DNA from 2 places in the Pantoea sp. LMR881 genome. Region 2 is predicted to be linked to the other one. Evidence: predicted binding sites of a transcription regulator. Region 2 holds the regulator's gene; the other holds the start of a gene.
What was found. The regulator PhoB, encoded in region 2, activates phosphate uptake and scavenging genes when phosphate is short. The targets are predictions, from matches to a motif close to CTGTCATAAAACTGNCNNAT.
Positions count from the first base shown of each region.

Region 1: the regulator PhoB is predicted to act here: its motif matches at 2,507-2,526, upstream of pstS (phosphate ABC transporter substrate-binding protein PstS).

Region 1 is NZ_JAPVOK010000002.1:2,282,823-2,291,201, forward strand. It holds gene pstA (phosphate ABC transporter permease PstA) at 1-311, opposite strand, end outside; partial or broken gene pstC (phosphate ABC transporter permease PstC) at 308-1,269, opposite strand; gene pstS (phosphate ABC transporter substrate-binding protein PstS) at 1,358-2,401, opposite strand; gene glmS (glutamine--fructose-6-phosphate transaminase (isomerizing)) at 2,565-4,394, opposite strand; gene glmU (bifunctional UDP-N-acetylglucosamine diphosphorylase/glucosamine-1-phosphate N-acetyltransferase GlmU) at 4,537-5,907, opposite strand; partial or broken gene O3W44_RS12545 (F0F1 ATP synthase subunit epsilon) at 6,338-6,756, opposite strand; gene atpD (F0F1 ATP synthase subunit beta) at 6,781-8,178, opposite strand; gene atpG (F0F1 ATP synthase subunit gamma) at 8,209-8,379, opposite strand, start outside.
Region 2 is NZ_JAPVOK010000002.1:1,419,736-1,428,114, forward strand. It holds gene proY (proline-specific permease ProY) at 1-1,110, opposite strand, end outside; partial or broken gene brnQ (branched-chain amino acid transporter carrier protein BrnQ) at 1,178-2,496, opposite strand; gene O3W44_RS08595 (cobalamin-independent methionine synthase II family protein) at 2,887-3,990, opposite strand; gene O3W44_RS08600 (PstS family phosphate ABC transporter substrate-binding protein) at 4,170-5,090, opposite strand; gene phoR (phosphate regulon sensor histidine kinase PhoR) at 5,109-6,422, opposite strand; gene phoB (phosphate response regulator transcription factor PhoB) at 6,437-7,126, opposite strand; gene sbcD (exonuclease subunit SbcD) at 7,382-8,379, shown strand, end outside.

The DNA.
Region 1 (8,379 bases), 860 kb from region 2:
GCCATAATGCCCAGCGGCGTACCAAAGAACGTGGACCAGAAAATCAGCAAGCCACTGCCTGCCAGGGCGTTGGCTAAACCGCCACCAGCCGTGTTGGGCGGCGGAGTAGACTCAGTAAACAACGTCCATGACAGGCCATCGATACCGCGCGTTACCGTGGTGAACAAAATCCACACCAGCCAAAACAGGCCGAATGCCATGGTCAGCAATGACAGCGTTAATGCGATTTTATTTTTAGTGCTGCGCCAGGACTGCATCTTACGACGTGATTGTTCCAGCTCAGCACGCGCCTGCAATTCAATCGTGGTCATGAGCGCGCTCCTTCACTTTTCTGCAGGCGCAAAATCATTAATTTTGAAATCGCCAGCACGATAAAGGTGATAACAAACAAAATCAGACCCAGCTCCATCAGTGCAGCGACATGCACACCCGATTCCGCTTCAGCAAATTCGTTTGCCAGTGCAGAAGTGATACTGTTGCCGGGCATAAAGAGCGATGCGCTGTCGAGCTGATAGGTGTTACCGATGATAAAGGTCACCGCCATGGTTTCCCCTAACGCACGCCCCAGGCCAAGCATCACGCCGCCAATCACACCGTTTTTAGTAAACGGCAACACGATGCGCCAAATCACCTCCCAGGTGGTGCAGCCAATACCATAAGCGGACTCTTTCATCATGACGGGCGTCTGCTCAAACACATCACGCATTACCGAGGCGATGTAAGGAATGATCATGATGGCCAGAATCACGCCAGCGGCAAGGATCCCGATACCGAAAGCGGGGCCGGAAAACAGCTCGCCAACAATCGGAATGCCTGATAACACTTCGCCTACCGGTGTTTGAAAATATTCTGCAAACAGCGGGGCAAAGATAAACAATCCCCACATGCCATAAACGATGCTGGGAATGGCCGCCAGCAGTTCAATGGCGGTGCCCAATGGGCGGCGCAACCAGCCTGGTGCCAGTTCCGTCAAAAACAGCGCGATCCCAAAGCTCACCGGTACGGCAATAATCAATGCAATGAGAGAGGTAACGATAGTGCCGTAAATCGGAACCAGCGCACCGAATTGTTCGTTTGGCGCATCCCAGGTTTTGGTCCATAAAAAGAAAAACCAAACTTTTGAATGCTCGGCCAGGAGGAGAAAATCAGGGAGACGATGATGCCACCCAACAGCAACAGTACGATTAGCGCGGAAAGTTTTACCAGCGCACCGAATACTCTGTCACCTTGCTTGCCTGGGGCTTTGAATGCCGGCTTCGTTGCAGCCATAGAAGTCTCAGTCTTCAGAGGTTATCAGGGCGGCATAACGCCGCCCGTAGGGTCTGACCGAACCTGATGTCCGGTCAGGGTCATTCACTTACTGGTAAAGCGCCTTGCCAGAACTGTCTTTGATATTAGCTTTCCAGGCTGAACGGATCTGCTCGGTTACGCTGTCAGGCAGGGTCGCATAATCCAGGCTGGTGGCCGTTTTGTCACCGTTTTTGTAAGCCCAGTCGAAGAACTTCAGCACTTCGCTACCTTTAGCAGAGTTAGCCTGATCTTTGTACATCAGGATGAATGTAGTCGAGGTGATTGGCCAGGCGTTGTCGCCTTTCTGGAAGGTCAGATCCTGAGCAAAAGATTTGCTCCAGTCTGCGCCTTTGGCTGCGTTGCTGAAGGTTGATTCATCTGGCGCGACGGCTTTGCCATCTGCATCCATCAGCTTAGTGTAAGTCAGGTTATTCTGTTTGGCATAGGCGTACTCAACGTAGCCGATTGAACCCGGCAGACGCTGTACGAAGGCTGCAACGCCGTCGTTGCCTTTACCGCCCAGACCGGTTGGCCAGTTCACAGTGTTGCCTTTACCTACTTTGCTGTTCCACTCTTCGTTCACTTTAGCCAGGTAGCTGGTGAAGACGAAAGAGGTGCCTGAACCGTCAGCGCGGCGAACCACGTTGATGTTAGTTTCTGGCAGTTTCACGCCGGGGTTCAGTTTAGCAATCGCTGGATCATTCCACTTTTTGATCGTACCCAGGTAGATGTCACCCACCGTTTTGCCATCCAGCGTCAGTTCGCCCGATTTAATGCCCGGCAGGTTAACTGCCAGCACAACACCACCGATCACGGTTGGGAACTGGAACAGGCCATTTTTTTGCAGGTCTTCGTCTTTCATTGGTGCATCTGACGCGCCGAAATCAACGGTTTTGGCGATAATTTGCTTCACGCCACCAGATGAACCAATACCCTGGTAGTTAATTTTACTACCCGTGGCTTGCTGATATTCTGCTGCCCACTTGGCATAAACCGGCGCCGGGAACGTCCCGCCTGCGCCAGTGAGATCGGTGGCTGCATAAGCAGATACCGCGCTTACTGCGAAGGTGGCGGCGAGGATTCGGGCTACGGTGCTACGCATCAGTGTCATGTTCCCTCCAGGGAGTTAATCTCAGGCTCAAAGCCATTTTAGTAAGAGTCAGTGATTGCTGCAGGAGGGAAAATAGGACAGTTTGATGACAGCTAAATGTAGGAAATATGACAGTTATGTGACAGTGATTAAAAGGAGCGGGCCCGCACTGGGGCCCACTTTTTTATTCAACGGTAACTGATTTTGCTAAATTACGCGGTTGGTCGACGTCAGTGCCTTTTATCAGCGCGACGTGATAGGAGAGAAGCTGTAACGGCACCGTATAAAAAATTGGCGCAATAACATCTTCTACATGTGGCAAGGGAATAATTTTCATCCCTTCGCTGTCATTGAAACCGGCATCCTGATCGGCAAATACATACAGCAAGCCGCCACGTGCACGCACCTCTTCAATATTCGATTTCAGTTTTTCCAGCAGTTCATTGTTAGGCGCGACCACGATGACCGGCATGTCAGCATCAATCAGTGCTAATGGACCATGCTTCAGTTCACCCGCAGCGTAAGCTTCTGCGTGTATATAGGAGATCTCTTTCAGCTTCAATGCCCCTTCCATGGCGATGGGATATTGATCGCCACGCCCAAGGAACAGAGCGTGATGTTTGTCAGAGAAGCCCTCAGCAAGATTTTCGATCAGCTTGTCCTGCGCCAGCATTTGTTCAATGCGGCTTGGCAGCGCCTGCAAACCATGCACAATGTTATGTTCAGTTTCTGCCGCCATGCCGTTCAGACGACCCAGCTTCGCCACCAGCATTAGCAGTACGGTTAACTGAGTGGTAAACGCCTTGGTAGACGCCACCCCGATTTCGGTGCCTGCTTTGGTCATCAGCGCCAGGTCGGATTCACGTACCAGCGAAGAACCTGCGACGTTACACACCGCCAGCGCTCCGAGATAACCAAGCTCTTTCGACAGGCGCAGCGCCGCTAGCGTATCGGCAGTTTCACCAGACTGAGACAGGGTGATTAACAAGCTGTTTTTACGCACCGCTGATTTGCGATAGCGGAACTCAGAGGCGATTTCTACATCACACGGCAGGTTAGCAAGGGATTCAAACCAGTAGCGCGCAACCATGCCGGAGTTATATGAGGTGCCGCAGGCAATAATTTGAATGTGCTCAACCTGGCTTAACAGCGTTTCGGCTTGCGCACCCAGCTCACTGAGATCGACTTCGCCGTGACTAAAACGCCCGGTCAGGGTGTTTTTGATCGCCATCGGCTGTTCATAAATCTCTTTCTGCATGTAGTGACGATAAAGGCCTTTGTCACCCGCATCGTATTGCACACTGGATTCAATTTCTGTACGCACAACTGGCTTGCCCGCGCGATCGACGATCGTGACATCACGGCGCGTGATTTCAGCAATGTCACCCTCTTCCAGGTAGATAAAGCGACGGGTAACGGGCAGCAGCGCCAGCTGATCAGAGGCGATAAAGTTTTCACCTACACCACGGCCGATAACCAATGGGCTACCGGAACGAGCAGCCACCAGCAGTGACGGATCGCGGCTGTCCATAATAACCATGCCATATGCACCACGTAGCTGAGGGATAACGCGCTGTACCACTTCGCGCAGCGAGCCGCCCTGCTTTTGCTCCCAATGCACCAGATGTGCAACCACTTCGGTGTCAGTTTCAGAGGCAAAATGATAGCCACGCTCAATCATCATTTCGCGCAGCGGCTCGTGGTTTTCAATGATGCCGTTGTGAACAATAATGATGTGCTCAGAAATATGCGGATGCGCATTGGCTTCTGACGGCTCACCGTGGGTTGCCCAACGCGTGTGCGCAATACCGGTGCCGCCAATCAACGGCTGCTGTTCTGCGGCTTCCGCCAGCTTTTGAACTTTGCCTAAACGGCGCAGGCGCGTAACGTGCCCCTGACGATCAACCACAGCCAAACCGGCCGAGTCATACCCGCGATACTCCAGACGACGCAAACCTTCCAGCAATATCTCTGCGATATCGCGTTGCGCTACTGCACCAACAATTCCACACATAATGTTTTCCTGACTTCATGGCTCTTCGCCATTTTCGTTGTCATGCGACCTGATTTCCGGCTTTGCCGGTTCCCGAGCCTTGTAGAGAGTGGGGATTATAGTTTTGTTACTGCAACGGCCTGCGCAGGGCAGAACGTAAAATTCATTTCTTCTTCTGGGGACGCTGCCAGCCAGCTTTATGATTTTGCTCTTTGCGGTTATAAACCAGTGCTGCATCAGTGATGTCTTTCATTACCGTGGTGCCTGCCGCAATGGTGGCTCCCGCCGCGACTGTCACCGGCGCCACGAGCTGTGTATCGGATCCCACAAACACATCATCGCCGATAACAGTTTTAGATTTATTCGCACCGTCATAGTTGCAGGTGATGGTGCCAGCACCGATATTCACGTTAGCACCAATTTCCGCATCACCAAGATAGGAGAGATGCCCCGCTTTGGAGCCTTTGCCCAGGCGCGCTTTTTTCATTTCAACGAAGTTACCGACATGCGCTGATTGTGCCAGCTCGCTTCCCGGACGCAGACGAGCAAATGGCCCGACGGTGCAAGCCTCTGCCAGATTAGCATCCTCGATCACCGAATAAGGGCTGATTTCGCAGTCATCGCTAATCGTACTGTTTTTGATAATGCAGCCCGCCCCAATTTTGACGCGATTACCCAGCTTTACCTGACCTTCAATAATAACGTTGGTATCGATTTCAACGTCGCGGCCATGCGTTAGCGTTCCACGCAGATCAAAGCGAGCCGGGTCACGTAGCATTACGCCTGCCAGCAGAAGTTTTTCAGCATGCTCAGCCTGATAAGACCGTTCTAACGTAGCAAGCTGTAGACGGTTATTTACGCCATCCGTTTCACTTATCCGTGCCGGATGCACTGCATTAATTAAGCGACCTTCCTGATGTGCCAGTGCGATGATGTCGGTGATGTAATATTCACCCTGAGCATTGTTATTGGTCAGTTGCGCCAGCCAGCGTTTCATGTCGCCACCGTTAGCGACCAGGATACCGGTATTGATTTCGGTAATAGCAAGCTGTTCAGGACTGGCGTCTTTTTGTTCAACGATACCTGTGATTGTGCCATTTTCACGCACAATCCGACCATAACCGGTGGGATTATTGAGCACAACGGTAAGCAATCCAATGCCACCCTGCGGTTTTGCATCACACAACTGCTGAAGTGTGGCCTCAGAAATCAATGGCACGTCGCCGTACAGCATTAAAATATCTTCGTCATTAGCAAAAAAAGGTGCCGCCTGCTGCATTGCATGGCCGGTCCCTAACTGCTCAGCCTGTAAAACCCAATTGAGCGTGCTCTCGGTTAACGTGGCTTTGAGCCGATCACCGCCGTGACCATAAACCAGATGAATATGCTGTGCACCCAGCCCCTTAGCGGCATCAATCACATGCTGAACCATCGGTTTACCTGCAAGCGTATGTAACACTTTAGGCAGATCGGAATACATACGTGTGCCCTTGCCGGCTGCAAGGATCACCACACTCATTGCGCTGTTTGACATAACCATCCTGACTGAATTTTGACTTTCGAAACTTACACGGTTTAGCCTTGAGATTACTACATTTTTCTCGAGCCGAAATTAGGCTCGCTTCCCGCTTCATTAATCTTATCGCCTCAATAATTCAGATTGCAGGAAGGCAGAAAATGAGTAACAAACTGGTCGGGAAACGATTTTAACAGCATTTACGCCGCCCGCTGCGGGATGAGCCTAAAAGTTAAGGCTTCTTAATCCCGGAACTTACTTAAGTAAAGGATTCGGGTGAAAGACAAACCTGTCGGGAGAAGATTTGAACGCTGCAAAACAGCGGCCCCAGCGGAGCGAGGCTTAAACGAACCGAGAGAAGCCACCGCCCATGCGGCTGAAGTCTGGAGGAAATAAACAAAAAAATGCCAGCCCGAGGGGCTGGCATTTCGTGACGCATAAAGCCGGATTACATCGCTTTTTTGGTCAGCTCGATCACGCGCAGTTTCGCAATGGCTTTCGCCAGTTCGGCAGAAGCCTGTGCATAGTCCACGTCGCCGTGGCTGCTGTGCATGTGCTCTTCTGCTTTACGTTTTGCTTCCAGCGCGCGCGCTTCGTCCAGATCGGTACCGCGAATTGCGGTATCGGCCAGAACGGTGCTGCTGCCCGGTTGCACTTCCAGCACGCCGCCAGAGAGGTAAATAAACTCCTCTTCGCCGTGCTGTTTCACGATACGGATCATTCCAGGCTTAATGGCAGTCAGGAGCGGTGCGTGGCCGGGAAAATACCCAGTTCACCTTCGCTACCTGACACCTGAATTTTCTGTACCAGCCCAGAGAACAGCAGTTGCTCTGCGCTGACCACATCCAGGTGATAAGTCATAGCCATATCTTTCCTCCCGGGAAACCGTTATTACAGTTTCTTCGCTTTTTCTACCGCTTCGTCGATGGAACCGACCATGTAGAAAGCCTGCTCTGGCAGGTGGTCGAATTCACCTTCCATGATGCCTTTAAAGCCACGGATGGTGTCTTTCAGCGAAACGTATTTGCCCGGAGAACCGGTGAATACTTCGGCCACGAAGAACGGCTGAGACAGGAAACGCTGAATCTTACGCGCACGTGCCACCAGCAATTTATCTTCTTCAGACAGCTCGTCCATACCAAGGATGGCGATGATGTCTTTCAGCTCTTGATAACGCTGCAGCAGAGACTGCACGCCACGAGCAACATCGTAGTGCTCCTGACCAACAACCAGCGGATCAAGCTGACGGCTGGTGGAATCCAGCGGGTCAACGGCTGGGTAGATACCCAGAGAAGCGATCTGACGGCTCAGCGTTACGGTTGAGTCTAAGTGGGCGAAGGTGGTCGCCGGAGACGGGTCAGTCAAGTCATCCGCAGGAACGTAAACGGCCTGTACAGAAGTGATTGAACCTGTCTTGGTTGAGGTAATACGTTCCTGCAACACACCCATCTCTTCAGCCAGCGTTGGCTGATAACCTACCGCTGAAGGCATACGACCCAGCAGTGCAGAAACTTCTGTACCGGCCAGGGTATAACGATAGATGTTGTCGATGAACAGCAGAACGTCGCGGCCTTCATCACGGAATTTTTCCGCCATGGTCAGACCGGTCAGCGCAACACGCAGACGGTTACCTGGTGGCTCATTCATCTGGCCATACACCAGCGCAACTTTATCGATAACGTTGGAATCAGTCATTTCGTGGTAGAAGTCGTTACCCTCACGAGTACGCTCACCGACGCCAGCAAATACCGAGTAACCTGAGTGCTCAGCCGCGATGTTACGGATCAGCTCCATCATGTTAACGGTTTTACCTACACCCGCACCACCGAACAGACCAACTTTACCGCCCTTAGCGAACGGACACATCAGGTCAATAACCTTGATGCCGGTTTCCAGCAGTTCCTGCGAGTTTGACTGTTCTTCATAAGAAGGGGCAGGGCGGTGAATAGAGGAGATCTCTACTGCGCTGCCATCTTCTTCTTTCAGCTCGCCTTTCATGTCGATCGGCTCGCCCAGCACGTTCATGATACGGCCCAGGGTCGCTTTACCAACCGGAACCTGAATTGGCTTCTGCAGATCAGCCACTTCCAGACCGCGCTTCAGGCCGTCAGACGTACCCATAGCAATGGTACGCACCACGCCGCCACCCAGCTGCTGCTGAACTTCCAGCACCAGACGAGCATCACCATTCTGAACCTCAAGGGCGCTGTACACTTTCGGTACCGCGTCCTGAGGGAATTCGACGTCAACAACGGCGCCGATAATCTGGACAATCTTTCCAGTTGCCATCTTGAATCCTCTACCTAATTCCAAACCTGGTTAAACCGCGGAGGCCCCCGAGACGATCTCGGTAAGTTCCTGGGTGATGCTGGCCTGACGAGCTTTGTTGTAAACCAACTGCAACTCTTTGATCAGATTTCCGCCGTTATCGGTTGCAGCTTTCATCGCCACCATACGTGCGGCCTGCTCACTGGCCAGATTTTCCACCAC
Region 2 (8,379 bases):
CCAGACGGTAGCAAAAGTAGCCAGCGAAGCGATCACCAGAAAGACTTTTTCTGGCATCAGATAGTTGAGATAGACCGCAATCAGCATAGCAAACATCATCACCACGACCGTAACCCACGGGATGCCGCGTGCAGAAACCTTCATGAAAACTTTCGGTGCGTGGCCCTGCTGTGCCATGCCGTGCAGCATGCGCCCAACGCCAAAGACATCACTGTTGATGGCCGACAGTGACGCCGTCAGTACCACGAAGTTCAGAATGGAGGCCGCTGCGGCAATACCGAGATGCTGGAATGTCAGCACAAACGGACTGCCGGAGGTGCCCACCTGATTCCATGGGTAGATCGACATAATCACGAACAGCGTGCCGACATAAAACACCAGAATACGCAGCGGCACAGAATTAATGGCGCGAGGAATTGATTTAGCCGGATCTTTCGCTTCACCCGCAGTAATGCCAATGATTTCAATCCCACCATAGGCAAACATCACCATTTGTAACGACAGCAGCATGCCCACCACGCCATGGGCAAAGAAGCCACCATTGCTCCATAAGTTGTGAATGCCGGTTGGCTGACCGCCGTTGCCAATACCCCAGATAATCATGGCAAAACCAGCCACAATCATCACGATGATGGTGGCGACTTTGAAGAAGGAGAACCAGAACTCCACTTCGCCAAATACTCTGACACTCATCAGGTTAACGGCACCGATGATCAGCACCACGCTGAGTACCCAGATCCAGTGCGGTACATCAGGAAACCAGACGCCCATATAAATACCGAACGCGGTCACATCGGCAATAGCCACGATCAGGATCTCGAAACAGTAGGTCCAGCCCGTAATGTAACCCGCCATCGGGCCAAGATAGTCCTGCGCGTAACGCGAAAAGGAACTGGCTTGCGGGTTATTCACACTCATTTCACCCAGCGCACGCATGATGATGTAAGCCACCGCACCGCCAATGATGTAAGCGAGCAGGACGCTTGGCCCCGCCATTTTGATGGCATCTGCGGAACCGTAAAACAGCCCGGTTCCAATCGCCGATCCCAGCGCCATAAAACGGATATGGCGCGTGCTCAGTCCGCGTTTGAGCTTGTTGGTTTCTTGCATAACAACAATACCTTGAAAATGAAAAAACCACGGGCAAGCCCGTGGTTGAAAGTTAACCTGTTCGCTATTACGAGTGAACGGAGATCTGTTCGCGACCTTTCACGCGATCCACCACCGCAACAATTAACAGCATCACCAGTGACGGCGGCAGCCAGGAAAGTCCCTGATCGGCCAGTGGTAAGTGCTGGCTAAAGGCTGGCAGCGCATCTTTGAATCCCGTGGTTTTAATCGCATCAACAATACCGAACAGCAGGCTGACCAGCATAGTTGGGGCAATAATACGGCTGCTTTTGTTCCACCAGTTCAGCGTGAAGCTCAGTACCACCAGCACAATGCATGGCGGATAAATGGCGGTCAGCACCGGAATTGAAATCTGAATCAAATGACTCAATCCCAGATTCGACACCACCATAGAGAACAGGCCGAGAATAAATACCAGCGTTTTATACGAGAAAGGCAGGTATTGCGCAAAAAATTCTGCACAGGCACAGGTCAGGCCAACCGCCGTTACCATACAGGCAACGAAGATCAGCGCAGCCAGGAAGAAGCTTCCCATGCCACCAAAGGTTTGCTGAACATAAGCATGCAGAATAGCTGCGCCGTTCGCGTTCTGATCAACCAGCGCGCCGCTGCCTGAACCCAGTTTAAACAGGCTGAGGTAAACCAGCGTCAAGCCGACACCGGCAATCAGGCCAGCCAGCACAGTATAACGGGTCAACAACGCGGCATTTTCGACACCGCGAGAGCGCGCAGCATTGACGATAACAATGCCAAACACCAGCGCACCCAGTGTATCCATGGTCAGATAACCATTAACGAAGCCACTTGAGAAGGCGGCACGCTGATAATCTGCGGTTGCCGGAATGCTGCCGCCTGCTGGCCACAGCAGTGCTGCGAGGCCCAACACAGTCAGCGCAACGATTTTCAACGGCGCAAGGAAATGCCCTACCGTATCCAGCAGCTTACCGGGATAAAGTGAAATGGCGATCACCAGCGCAAAATAGACCAGACTGTAGATAAACAGCGGCATGGCACCATCGCCAGTCAAGGGCGCGATGCCCACTTCAAACGAGACGGTAGCGGTACGTGGTGTAGCGAATAACGGTCCAACCGCCAGATAACAGACGGTGGCCAGTATTAAACCCGCTACTTTACCAATCGGCGAACTCAGCGCGTCAATCCCCCGCCGACGCGCGCCAGCGCAACCACGGTGATGACCGGCAGGCCAACAGCAGTAAGAAGGAAACCAATCGCGGCCGTCCAGACATGTTCACCAGACTGAATACCGACCATGGGTGGGAAAATAATGTTGCCCGCGCCGACAAACAGGGCAAACGTCATGAAGCCCAGCGCGAGAATATCTTTCGAAGTTAAACGGTGTGTCATACGGCCTGTCATTGATGTTGCGGTGGAAGTTGAGTTTGCGTTGTCTCCTCGCTACGTCAAAACAACGACTTGCCAGCCAGGATTAGCGCAATATGCTCGTCGTGAGGTGAAGCGCAGGTGATTTAGGCTGCTTTTTTCTGTTCACAGAGGGATGAATCGACAACGGCGCTAAGTAGACCGTTTATAGCGAAGAAAGGCAATACGCGATCGAAAAACCAGAAGGTTATCGTGCATTTTAAATGAAAGTTAGTTAATAGCTCCAATTTTTAGCAGAAGCACCCACGATGATGTGCCTATTTTTTCCGCAGGGCGTGGGAAGTTTCAGCAATTAATGGCTTACAGATGCACAAAAGGCGCGTTTTACGCGCCTGTCTGCACAACTTTACAGCATCACCACACCTGACTGGCGATGTCTGTAACCAGTCGAATCTTCTGCCACTGCTGCTCTTCGGTCAGGCTGTTGCCCTCTTCCGTAGAAGCAAAGCCGCACTGCGGGCTAAGGCAGATCTGATCCAGGCTGACATAGTTCGCCGCTTCCTGCAGGCGCGCTTTGACCTGCGCGGGATCTTCCAGCTCGCCATTTTTCGTCGTGACCAGGCCAAGCACAACTTGCTGATTGCCCGGCTTGATGAAGCGCAGCGGTTCAAAACCACCTGAACGCTCGTTGTCATACTCAAGGAAGAAAGCGTCGATGTTCACCGTGCCAAATAAAATTTCAGCAACCGGCTCATAACCGCCTTCTGAGATCCAGGTTGAGCGGAAGTTGCCGCGACACACGTGCAGCCCCACGGTCAAATCAGCTGGCTTGCCTTCCAAAGCTTTATTCAGCACGCGAGCATAGGTGCGCGCCAGTTCTTCCGGATCGTCACCGCGCTCCCGGATCTGCGCTTTTTGATCTTCTGAACAGAGATAAGCCCATACGGTATCATCCAGCTGCAAATAGCGGCAGCCAGCATCATAGAAGGCTTTGATGGCATCCTGATAAGTTTGCCCAAGGTCATCGAAATAGTCGCTCAGGTCTGGGTAAACCGTCGCGTCGATCATTTTACGACCGCCACGGAAATGCAGTACGCTTGGGCTTGGAATGGTCATTTTTGGCACGGCGTCGCCCGCAACGCTTTTCAGGAAGCGAAAATCTTCCAGCATCGGGTGATCGCCAAAACCCAGTTTACCGACCACTTTTACGCCACGCGCTTTGGTCTGTACGCCGTTAAACTGAATGCCCTGCTCGGCCTCATAGCGTTCACAGCCTTCCAGACCATCAAAAAAGTCGAAGTGCCACCATGCGCGGCGAAACTCGCCATCGGTTACCACCTTCAGGCCGTTTTCACGCTGTTTAGCAACGACATCACGAATAGCGTCATCTTCCACACGACGCAGTTCAGCTGCATCGATCTCGCCTGCGGCGAACTGTTCACGCGCGTGTTTAATCGCGGCGGGACGTAAGAAACTGCCGACAGTATCGGCGCGGAAGGGGGCGGTTTGTCTTTGCATGTTCACTCCTGGCTCGCCTGACACATAGTTGCATCAGGAAACAATTACGCTTCGTTATTTATAGCCATCTGGATGGCTATATGGCTAACTCAAGAGTGACATGCGAATCTCTCCTCTGCAACCGAAGAAAATTCAGTGCACATGAAAAAAATTCAAGTTGAACCGGACGCCATTAACATTTATTCCAGTGCGGCGCGCGCCTGCGCCATTTGGCTGTCTGAGAGCGGTAAATAACCCGCTTCACTGACGCGACGCTGGCCTTGTGCCGACAAGACCTGTTGCAGAAAAGCGGCTACCAGCGGCGGCAGCGGTTTATCCGGCGCTTTGTTAACATACAAATAGAGCGGACGAGCCCACGGATAGCGGCCATTGCGGATGCTTTCAACATCCGGTGCGACCGCTTCTCCGCTGGCATTCACTATGGATAACATTTTCACACCGCTGAGATGAAAGCCAAAACTGGCATAGCCGATACTGCGGGGATTGCGCGCCACTGCCTGCACCACCGCCGCTGATCCGGGGAATTCCGCAACATCACTGCGAAAATCGCCTCGACACAGCGCCTGCTGTTTGAAAAACCCCCATGTTCCGGACGCTGAATTTCTGCCGTAACGCTGCAAGCTGCGGTTGGCCCAGTCAGCCTGTTTCACGCCGAGATCGCCCCAGTGCGCAGGTATCTGAGTAGAGCCGCATAAGCGCGTAATCGAAAAGATGGCGTCGAGTTGGCGCGGATCAATGTGTTGCAGTGGATTGCGCTGATTCACCACCACCACCAGCGCATCCATTGCAACCGGAACCGCCAGCGGTGGATAACCGTATCGCGCTTCAAATGCCTGACGCTCTTCAGCCTGCATGGGCCGGCTCATCGGCCCGAGTTGCGCAGCACCTGCTGCCAGGGCGGTCGGCGCGGTAGAGGAGCCCGACGCCTGTACCTGCACATTCACGCCCGGCGCCTGACGACTAAAGTCTTCACCCCATAACGTCATCAGATAACCCAGCGTATCCGAGCCAACGCTGCTCAGGTTGCCAGAAAGCGTGTCTGGCTGAGCCTGCGAAGCCGCAGGCAACAGTAGAAGAAGAAAGCAAAGAAACGCGCGCATGAGGAGATCCATTAACGATTAATGGACGGCATTCTCCTGCATCCCGGCGCTGACAATCAACCTTGATGCCAGCGTAAAGGTAAAGCAGGTCTCCCGATCGGGAATGCTGGTGATTTCCAGTCGTGAACCGTGATGACTAAGGGCATGCTTAACGATAGCCAGCCCTAACCCGCTACCGCCCGTCGCGCGTGAGCGGGCTTTATCAACGCGATAAAAACGCTCGGTCAGGCGTGGCAAATGCTCAGGCGGGATCCCCGGTCCGTTGTCACACACCTTAAATACTGCGCCCTGCTTGCTGCGCAACCAGCTGATATCAATGCGTGTACCATCTGGCGTATGGTTTACCGCGTTGTAGACCAGGTTAGAGATGGCGCTGCGTAACTGTTCATCGTTGCCAAAGACTTTTAAATGCGGATCGGTGTGAAAATGAATTTCATGGCGTCCGTTGCTCAGGGTTTCTGCTTCGTGTTGCAGTAATTTGAGCATCACCGGCACATCAACTTTTTCTTTCATATCAATGACCGGCGCCGCCTCAATACGCGACAGCGTGAGCAACTGCTTCACCAGGCTATCCATGCGGCGCGTCTGTTCTGACATGGTGTGTAATGCTTTGCCCCGTGAACGCTCGTTTATTACCGAATCGTTCATCATCTCCAGATAGCCTTGCAGCACCGTCAGCGGCGTGCGCAGCTCATGGCTGACGTTAGCAAAGAAGTTACGACGCGCTCCTTCCAGCTGGTGCATTTGTGTTACATCACGCGCCACCAGCAGCCATTGCCCTTCGCTATACGGCATGACGCGGAATTCCATATGGTGTTGATTATTTAACACCAGCGTCAGTGGCTTATCGAAATCGCGCTGGCGAATATAGCGGGAAAATTCGGGGTAGCGCAGCAGGTTAAGGATATTCTGGCCATTATCTTCGGGCCAGCGTAAGCCAAGATGCTGTTGCGCCAGGCCGTTACACCAAAAAATGGTGCCCTCTTCGGTAGTCAGAATCACCGCATCCGGCAGTGACTCTGCGCCACTGCGGAAGCGTTTGATCAGATGGCCTAATTCACGGCGACGTCGCCGGTTACGCAACTGCATCTGATACAGGCCGTAAAACAGCGGTTCCCAACTTGCCTGGCCCGTCGGCGGCGTCATGGTGCGATCGAGCCACAGCCAGTGCGATAAGCGCATCAGGTTATGAAAATGCCACAGCAACACCGCCAGAACGCTGATCAGTAGTAGCCATGGCAAATAGCCAAACAGCAGACCAAGGATCAGTGCAGGCAGACACGCCAGCACCAGTTCGGACAGTAATCTCTTCCAGGAGAGGCGTTCCAGCACGGTTAAAGCTCCGTTTAGTAGCGGGCAGAGAAACGATACCCTGTTCCGCGAACGGTTTGTACCATGCGATCATGGCCAGAGACTTCCAGTGCTTTACGTAAACGGCGGATATGCACATCAACCGTGCGATCTTCCACATACACGTTAGTGCCCCAGACGTGGTTCAGCAGCTGTTCACGGCTGTAAACGCGCTCCGGGTGCGTCATAAAAAAGTGCAACAGCTTATATTCGGTAGGCCCCATTTCCAGCGGCGTGGTTTCTGACATTACACGGTGCGATGAGGGATCCAGGCTCAGGCCCTGCATCTCAATCACCTCTTCTACCGCCATGGGGGAAATACGACGCATCACCGCTTTGATGCGCGCCATCAGCTCTTTGGGCGAGAAAGGCTTCGTGATGTAATCATCAGCGCCCACTTCCAGACCCCGTACGCGATCTTCCTCTTCACCGCGTGCCGTTAGCATCATGACTGGGATCTCGCGCGTCATTGCTTCGCGCTTCAGATGCTTGATAAATTGAATGCCGCTACCGCCGGGTAACATCCAGTCCAGTAATATCAGATCTGGCCAGGGTTCAATCAGTTTCCCGACCGCGCTGTCATAATCTTCTGCCTCGATTGGCTGATAATCGTTCTGCTCCAGAACAAAACACAACATTTCACGGATTGGGGCTTCATCTTCCACAACCAAAATGCGCTTAGCCATTATTACTCCTGCTGATATGACGGCTGTCACTGGGATTTGCGGCGTCATTATGCGTCAGATTTGTGACACTTTTATGAAAAACATACCCCGTAAGATCAGGCTTTAACAGCGGTTTATGACAGCGGCACGACATTTTTCTGTTTTCGTTACCGCACCGCTATTTAGCAAATAAATTTCGCTTAGCGCCAGGGGATACCTGCAACTTTGACCATGACAGGTATAATCGCCGGGCAATTTGTAACGGCAGGGAGTTTTATGCGCATCATTCATACTGCGGACTGGCATTTGGGGCAGTTCTTCTATAACAAAAGCCGGGCGGCTGAACATCAGGCTTTCCTTGACTGGCTGCTGACGCAAATCGGGCAGCATCAGGTCGATGCGCTAATTGTTGCAGGCGATCTGTTTGATACTGGCGCACCGCCAAGCTATGCGCGTGAAATGTTCAACCGCTTTGTCGTGGCGCTTCAGCCGAGCGGCTGCCAGCTGGTGGTGCTGGCGGGTAATCACGATTCGGTTGCCACCCTGAATGAGTCACGCGAACTGCTCGCCTGCTTAAACACCCGCGTCATTGCCACGCCGCAAGGCGATGGCGACGTGCTGGTATTGAACGATCGCCAGGGCGCACCGGGCGCGCTGCTGTGCGCCATCCCTTATTTGCGCCCACGCGATATTATGCGCAGCCGCGCCGGTCAGTCAGGACGCGAAAAGCAGATCAGCCTGCTTGAGGCGATTACGGCACATTATCAACGTAGCTTTAGCGCCGCGCAGGCGCATGAGATGAAATTGCCGATTATTGCGACCGGCCACTTAACCACTGTCGGCGTCACGAAAAGCGAGTCGGTGCGTGATATTTATATCGGCACGCTGGATGCGTTTCCGGCTTCTGCTTTCCCTGCTGCCGACTACATTGCGCTGGGCCACATCCATCGCGCACAGCGCGTTGCGAACAGCGATCATATCCGTTACAGCGGCTCCCCCATTCCGCTCAGTTTTGATGAACTGAGCAGTGAAAAGAGCGTCTATCTGGTGGACTTTTCCCTTGAGGGCCTGCAAAGCGTCACGCCACTGCCCGTGCCCTGTTTTCAACCGATGCAGATCCTTAAAGGCTCGCTGGCGCAAATTGAGCAACAGTTGATGGCCTTTCATACGTCAGAAACGGAAAAACCGGTCTGGCTCGATATCGAAGTAACAACGCAGGAATATCTCAGCGATTTGCAGCGGCGTATTGAAGCCTTAACGGCTGAATTGCCGGT